DNA from 3 places in the Acinetobacter sp. NCu2D-2 genome. Region 1 is predicted to be linked to each of the others. Evidence: predicted binding sites of a transcription regulator. Region 1 holds the regulator's gene; each other region holds the start of a gene.
The links. The regulator PhoB, encoded in region 1, activates phosphate uptake and scavenging genes when phosphate is short. The targets are predictions, from matches to a motif close to TGTCATNAANCTGTCATAA.

Region 1 (2,279 bases):
TTTGGTTTTTGGCAATTTTCTTTTCGTTTTCTAAACGCGACAAGAGTAGTAAGTCATTGACCAAGGCATTCATACGACGCGTTTGCGATTGCATTTGATCAAAAGCACGCTTCCAGCGTGGGCTTATATCTTCTTGGTCGGTAAAGGTTTCAATATAGCCACTCAGCACGGTCAGCGGTGTGCGTAGTTCATGCGAAATATTGTCGACAAAGTCTTTACGCATTTGCTCGAGGTTATGCATCCGCGTAATGTCATAAGCGACCAATAAACGGCTTTCCCCACCAAAGCGGGTCATTTTGATTTGCACATAATGATCTTCAAACATTGAAGATTTCATCTTTAGACCATCGGGTGAAGCATCAATATCGTTGTAATACTCAACAAAGCTTGGCTGACGTAATAAGGTTAAGATATTACGAGCTTTGTCATTTTCTGAAATGCCGAGTAACTGTTCTGACGCTGGATTCCACCATTCAATTTGTTGATTTTCATCAATCAACACAACTGCTTCTTGCAAGGCAATTAATGAAGATTGAGCACGGTCAATTAAAGCCATCATTTCTGCCTGAACAATGCGTTCTTGGCGCTGTGCACGATAAACGTTAAAGAGCAATGCACCCCAAATGCCATTGATGTTGGGTGGAACATCATAAGGACGATTGGAAATCCATTCATTGACCAAATACAGTGAACGCATTTGTGTAGCAAAGAACGCCACGAAAGCCAATACGATGCAGACCCAAAAATAACCAATGCCATAGCCAATAAAGCAGGCAATGACTAAGAATAACGCCAGTAAGCGTAAATCCTGTTTGGCAAAATCCCACAAGCTGCTATAGCGAAATTGTTTATGTTCGCGAGCAAGTTCGGGGACGGGGTAGGGTTCATACATAAAGCAATATTGACCTTAAAATTTAGCCGAGCGCAGCATCAGCACGTGTTGAGAAGCGATAACCTGTACCACGTACAGTTTGCACATAACGGTCAGCATTATACGGTTCTAAAACCTTACGTAGGCGACGAATATGCACATCAATCGTACGGTCTTCAATATATACGTTGACACCCCAAACTTGGTCAAGCAATTGTGCGCGTGTATAAGCACGTTCTGGATGGGTCATAAAGAAAGCCAAAAGACGGTATTCTGTCGGTCCCATATCTAAAATATTGTTGGCAAAACTCACACGTTGGCTGACAGGATCCAACACCAAGCCATTGGCATCAATGGTTTTTTCACCGTTCATGGCATTGGCACGGCGTAATACTGCTTTAATGCGCGAGACCAATTCACGTGTTGAAAAAGGTTTGGTCATGTAGTCGTCTGCACCGGCATCCAGACCTTGAACTTTATGGTCTTCTTCTGCACGAGCGGTCAGCATAATCACTGGAATTTCAGAGAGGTTTTCATCGCGTTTTAAACGACGGCAAAGATCTACACCGCTAACACCACCCGGCATCATCCAGTCCAGTAAAATTAAAGCTGGACGTTGGTCGACAATCATTTGATGGGCTTGTTTTGCATCTTCAGCTTGTAGGCACTGAAAACCTGCCATATCTAAAGACGTATGGATCATTTCCCGAATCGGGAGTTCGTCATCGACGATTAAAATATAGTCATCTTTCACAACGCAATATCCTTTTTCATGTCAACGGTGGTCCGTTCTATTTTATATGACAGGCTTATTACAAAGATTAATTGTGACAGTATCATTGCAAGTCACAGGATTCTGATCATTCTGCCAATAAATTCAAATTAAAATGAGGTAAGCCTTTGTTTTCAATTGATCTAAATTTTAGTCACATTTCTGTAATCATGCGTAAAAGCGGTCAATTGAAATCATTTTTTACAAAGCATCCGCATCATTCAGCTTGTTCAGAAAAGCTTTCCAATAACGCCATAAATACGATACTGCATGAAGAAAGCACATCATCCATCGACTGCTTAAAGCCACTCATGACCCAACGAATGGCAATCTGAGTGACGTAACCATTTAAACCAGTTGCCACTAAGGCAATTTCGCCGTCAGTACGTTTCAGATTGGGCATCATCAGCATCACAAAGGCATGAATCATACGATCAAACCTTTGCATAGTTTCTTGGATGGTTGCTTGATTATGTAATTCTTGAACCAGCATGGCATCAATATAAATAATGCGTGCCATTTTGGGATTATCTTTTAAGGTGGTCAGAAGTGCAGTCAGACCCGCTTTAATCATTTTTTCAGGATCGCCTGAGTTTTGCATGATTGCCTGCATCACATTGTGTTGCAATTCATCAA
Region 2 (2,279 bases), 970 kb from region 1:
CGCGGGTAAAGCATCTGCTTTATCCAAACGTTTAAACGCTGTAGTGCTCAAGTACATATCATTACGGAATTCTGCAACCTGATCTTCCGGTACTTCTTTGATGTTGCTATAAGTACCAACTTTCTCACCCAAATGATCAGTTAAGCTTGCCAATGCAGGCACTACTTCAGGCGTAATTTCTTTAGTCTGAATATACTTCGTGATCGTTGCGCGTGCTTGCTCATCAGGAATATCTTCATGCTGCGCATAAATCACTTGAGCAGTATTTTGAGACAATTGACTAAATGACTGAATGTGTTCTTGATCCAAGTTTTTATTCAGTGAATATGCCAATGGAACGCAGCCGATCAAGATTAACATGATCAAGCCCATACCTTTTTGACCATCATTTGAACCATGCGCAAAACTTACACCTGTACATGTGAAGATCAAAATGGCACGAATCAATGGTGGTGGTGGTTTATTACCTTCAGGCGGTTGGAAAAGTTCAAGCTGTTTACGGAAGATTTTCTTCACAAGCAAGAATAAAACTGCCGCAAAAGCAAAACCAATCAATGGAGAAAACAGTAGGGCTTTACCTACTTTCAGCACCTGTTCCATATCAATACCCGAAGCACCTGTGCCTGCGTGTAAGATATAGTTCATGATCCCCACACCTAAAATTGAACCAATCAAGGTGTGTGAACTTGATGCTGGGATACCAAGGAACCATGTTCCTAAGTTCCATAAAATGGCTGCAATCAGCATCGCAAAGACCATGGCAAAGCCTGCACCTGAACCGACATTCATGATCAGTTCAACAGGCAATAAAGCAATAATCCCGTAAGCCACCGCACCGCTTGCTACCATTACCCCAAGGAAATTACAAAAGCCAGCCCACATCACTGCAACAGGTGCAGACAGTGCATTGGTATAAATGACTGTCGCGACCGCATTGGCTGTGTCATGGAAGCCATTTACAAATTCAAAGCTAAGCGCGATAAATAAAGCCGTTGCCAACATGATCATTGAATAAAGACCAACAGGCGGAACGTGCGCTAAATCTGCAGTTAATTGAAAGCCAATATAAATCAGCGTAGAAATAATAAGTGTTAAAAACACCGGCATAAAAAATTTCGGTGTAGGCACATGAACATTGGTCGACTTTTGTGGAGCCGATTGTTGTGCAGAATCTACGGGAGTTTGATTAGAATTCATTCAAGCAGGAATAGAGGATTCAGAATGAATCTATTGTTCAATTTAATTATGACAGTTATATGACAATGTGCCGTTATCTGATGCAGTTATCTACACATTTTTGTCGTTTTTTTAATCTTAATACACACTTACCCATGAATTTTAATCTTTTTAATTACAATCACTTATAAAATATTCTATCTAATTATGTTATATCAGCTTAATTATTACCCTTAGATCTGCTTTGAAACATTTGCTGTCATATTCATGTCAAATGTTTTCATATTGCTAATTTAAGCTTCAATCATGACATTTTGATGACGCATCCGCGTGGATTTCGTCTTGTTCAGCCTAGCTTAAATCATTTCGCTCTTATCAAATTTTCATATCAAGCATATCCATCTTTCTGAGGAATGAGCCGCAGAATTCATTGTTTAATTCTGCTAAGATGACCGATGTTTTTGATTTCTGCTGAGAAAGTTTGAATGTCCACACTTGCCACTCTAAAAGAACTTCTTGCCAAGAGAATTTTAATTATCGATGGTGCAATGGGTACCATGATCCAACGCCATAAACTGGAAGAAGCCGATTATCGTGGTGAGCGTTTTGCAGATTGGGCATATGACCTTAAAGGCAACAATGACCTTTTGGTGTTAACTCAGCCACAGATTATTCAAGGCATTCACGAAGCCTATCTTGAAGCGGGTGCGGACATTATTGAAACCAATACCTTTAACGGTACACGTGTTTCCATGTCGGATTACCACATGGAAGACTTGGTCCCTGAGATTAACCGTGAAGCCGCGCGCCTTGCAAAAGAAGCCTGTGCCAAATATTCAACGCCTGAAAAACCACGTTTTGTGGCAGGTGTGATTGGGCCGACATCTCGTACGACGTCGATTTCACCGAATGTAAATGACCCTGCGTTTCGTAACATCACTTTTGATGAACTCAAAGTAAATTATATTGAGTCGACCAAAGCGCTCATTGAAGGCGGCGTCGATATCATCCTGATTGAAACCATTTTCGATACCTTAAATGCCAAAGCTGCCATCTTTGCCGTAAAAGAAGTCTTTAAAGAACTTGGCACTGAATTGCCTATT
Region 3 (2,279 bases), 1.1 Mb from region 1:
TCAATGTCGACATCACGGTAAAAGTATTCTCCACGCAGTGTGGTTTTAGGTGCCAATTTATATTCACCTGCAACGCCGTAGATGGATGCATTTTGATCTTCGTTATTGACTTTGGAGTGTTGATAGAGCGCACCAAGCTTGAATTGCTCTGAGATGTCATATGCGCCAGCAACACGAATTGCATGACGTGCTTTCGCTTCAATTGAGTTTTCTTCATATTTCTCATAAGCAACAGCAATATCGCTAGGACCATTTTTATAGGTGAGTGCAAGATCATAGGCTTTGTTGTCATCTTGATCTGATCCGTCTGCATCTTTAGCAATACCCGTTGCTGAATGCATGGATACAGCAGCGGCGACATTAAATCCACCAGCAAAGTTTGGAGATTTATATTCAATGGTATTTTCATTGCGTTCATCGAACTTTTGATTACCTACACGGGTGACATTACGCACATCACCCACCATATCTCCAAAGTAATTCACGGGATTTCGAGCCACTTTAAACGGACTATCGAAGCGTCCAACTTTCACCTGTCCAAAATTACCTTTGAGACCAACAAAGGTGTCGCGTGTCGCAAAATCAACACCTTTAGAATCTTTGCTTGCGGAAGCAAAATTAATTTCCTGTTCAATTTGTCCAAACACGGTCATATCATTTTCAAGTTGGTGTTCAGCTTTAAAACCAATACGTGATGAATTTGAAGATAGGTTGACATCGCGATACTCTTGACCATCATCTAAATAATCCAGTGAAACATGCGCGCGTCCATAAATTTTTACATCTGCAGCAGATGCAAGGATGGGTGTGAATACGGTTGCCCCAAGCGTAAATGCGATAAAGGTTTTTTTCATTGTGTGCTCCAATAAAGACTTCGGTGGTCTTGAATCTCTGTAGTGACGTTGATCGCTACATCTCTATTGGTGCTCAGTATTGATGATGAATAAGACAGTATGGTTAAAGAAATATTTCAATAAAATTAAATATAATCAAAATGTTAATTTATTAACTTTGTCGTTTATTGGTCATGTTGTTGTCATAAAAACATGCAGCATTGAATATGAGTGACAATCAATGAATTTGCGTTAGAAAAATAAATGGATACATAAATAAAAAGGAGCCGAGGCTCCTTTTATAAATCAGTTGAGAAAATTAAAGTGCTGCTTTGATTTTTTCAGCAAGCACTTTAATTTTGTCTTGGTCACCCATTTGTGCGGCATGTTTACCAAGTTCATGAATAGAGCTTGGAATTAAATGGAAATGCACATGAGGAACAGTTTGACCGGCTGCAGCACCTGAAAGTTGCATTAACACAATGCCTTCAGCACCTAAGGCTTTTTCAATGGCTTTCGCCACTTTTTGCACGATTTGAATGGTATAAGCCGCAGCTTCAGGAGCTAAATCAAGTAAGGTCACTGCAGGTGTTTTTGGAATCACCAAAGTGTGACCCTCTGCCTGAGGCATGATGTCCATAAATGCAAGAACTTGATCATCTTCATAGACTTTAATTGCAGGGAGTTCACCACGCAAAATTCTTGCAAAAATATTCTGATCATCATATGTCATGATTTATTCCTTGAATGTTTTGAACACGTATTATTTACAGTTCAATTCTTTCTGACGTTGTTTAATCTCGTCAAGCTTTTGTTTCTCTTTTTCATTGAATTTCGGGTTTGGTGTGCGACATTCATCATTGAATTTCGCTTTTGCTTCAGGGTCTTTAAAGCAGAAGCCTTTCGCTGCATAGATGATGTCATGCTCATTTTTTAACTTTTTGCATTCTTGTTCAGATGCAAAAACCGTAGTTGAAGCCCCAAACAAAGTCGCTAGACTCATTACAGCTGCAACAGAAAATTTGTTCATGAGAGTTCCTTTAAATGTTCACTTCATGTGCCTATTTACACACAATATTGCGGTTTAATTATGATTATTCAATGGCGAGATATTACTCAAGTGTGATTTTACTCCATGATTCATACATTTTGACAGCACTTGAAAAATCAACAACATTATCCGATGAAGCGTTTGCTGCTTGAATCATATTTCGTGCAGTAGCCAGTACCGGTGTTGCAAGTTTGGCTTCACGGGCAAGATCTAAAGCAATGCCTGTATCCTTAGCAAGAAGTGGCAGGGCAAAGGTTACAGGAAATTCACGAGTAAGCACTCGTTGTGGGAAAATCGTTTCTGTCACCATGCTTTTACCACTCGAAGCATTGATACAATCTAAGGCTTCACTCAGTTCAACTCCATGTGCTTTAAGCGTGGTAAAGCCTTCAGCA

Region 2: a site for PhoB is predicted at 1,244-1,262, ahead of A3K93_RS03300 (inorganic phosphate transporter). Genes of this name have one in related genera too.
Region 3: a site for PhoB is predicted at 1,024-1,042, ahead of A3K93_RS06435 (porin). Genes of this name have one in related genera too.

Annotation. Positions count from the first base shown of each region.
Region 1 covers NZ_CP015594.1:2,487,100-2,489,378, reverse strand. Annotated here, with positions in the region: gene phoR (phosphate regulon sensor histidine kinase PhoR) at 1-892, opposite strand, end outside; gene phoB (phosphate regulon transcriptional regulator PhoB) at 915-1,625, opposite strand; gene A3K93_RS12005 (TetR/AcrR family transcriptional regulator) at 1,861-2,279, opposite strand, start outside.
Region 2 covers NZ_CP015594.1:713,909-716,187, reverse strand. Annotated here, with positions in the region: gene A3K93_RS03300 (inorganic phosphate transporter) at 1-1,197, opposite strand, end outside; gene metH (methionine synthase) at 1,662-2,279, shown strand, end outside.
Region 3 covers NZ_CP015594.1:1,350,718-1,352,996, reverse strand. Annotated here, with positions in the region: gene A3K93_RS06435 (porin) at 1-854, opposite strand, end outside; gene A3K93_RS06430 (HIT family protein) at 1,153-1,566, opposite strand; gene A3K93_RS06425 (YARHG domain-containing protein) at 1,597-1,863, opposite strand; gene A3K93_RS06420 (NAD(P)-dependent oxidoreductase) at 1,946-2,279, opposite strand, start outside.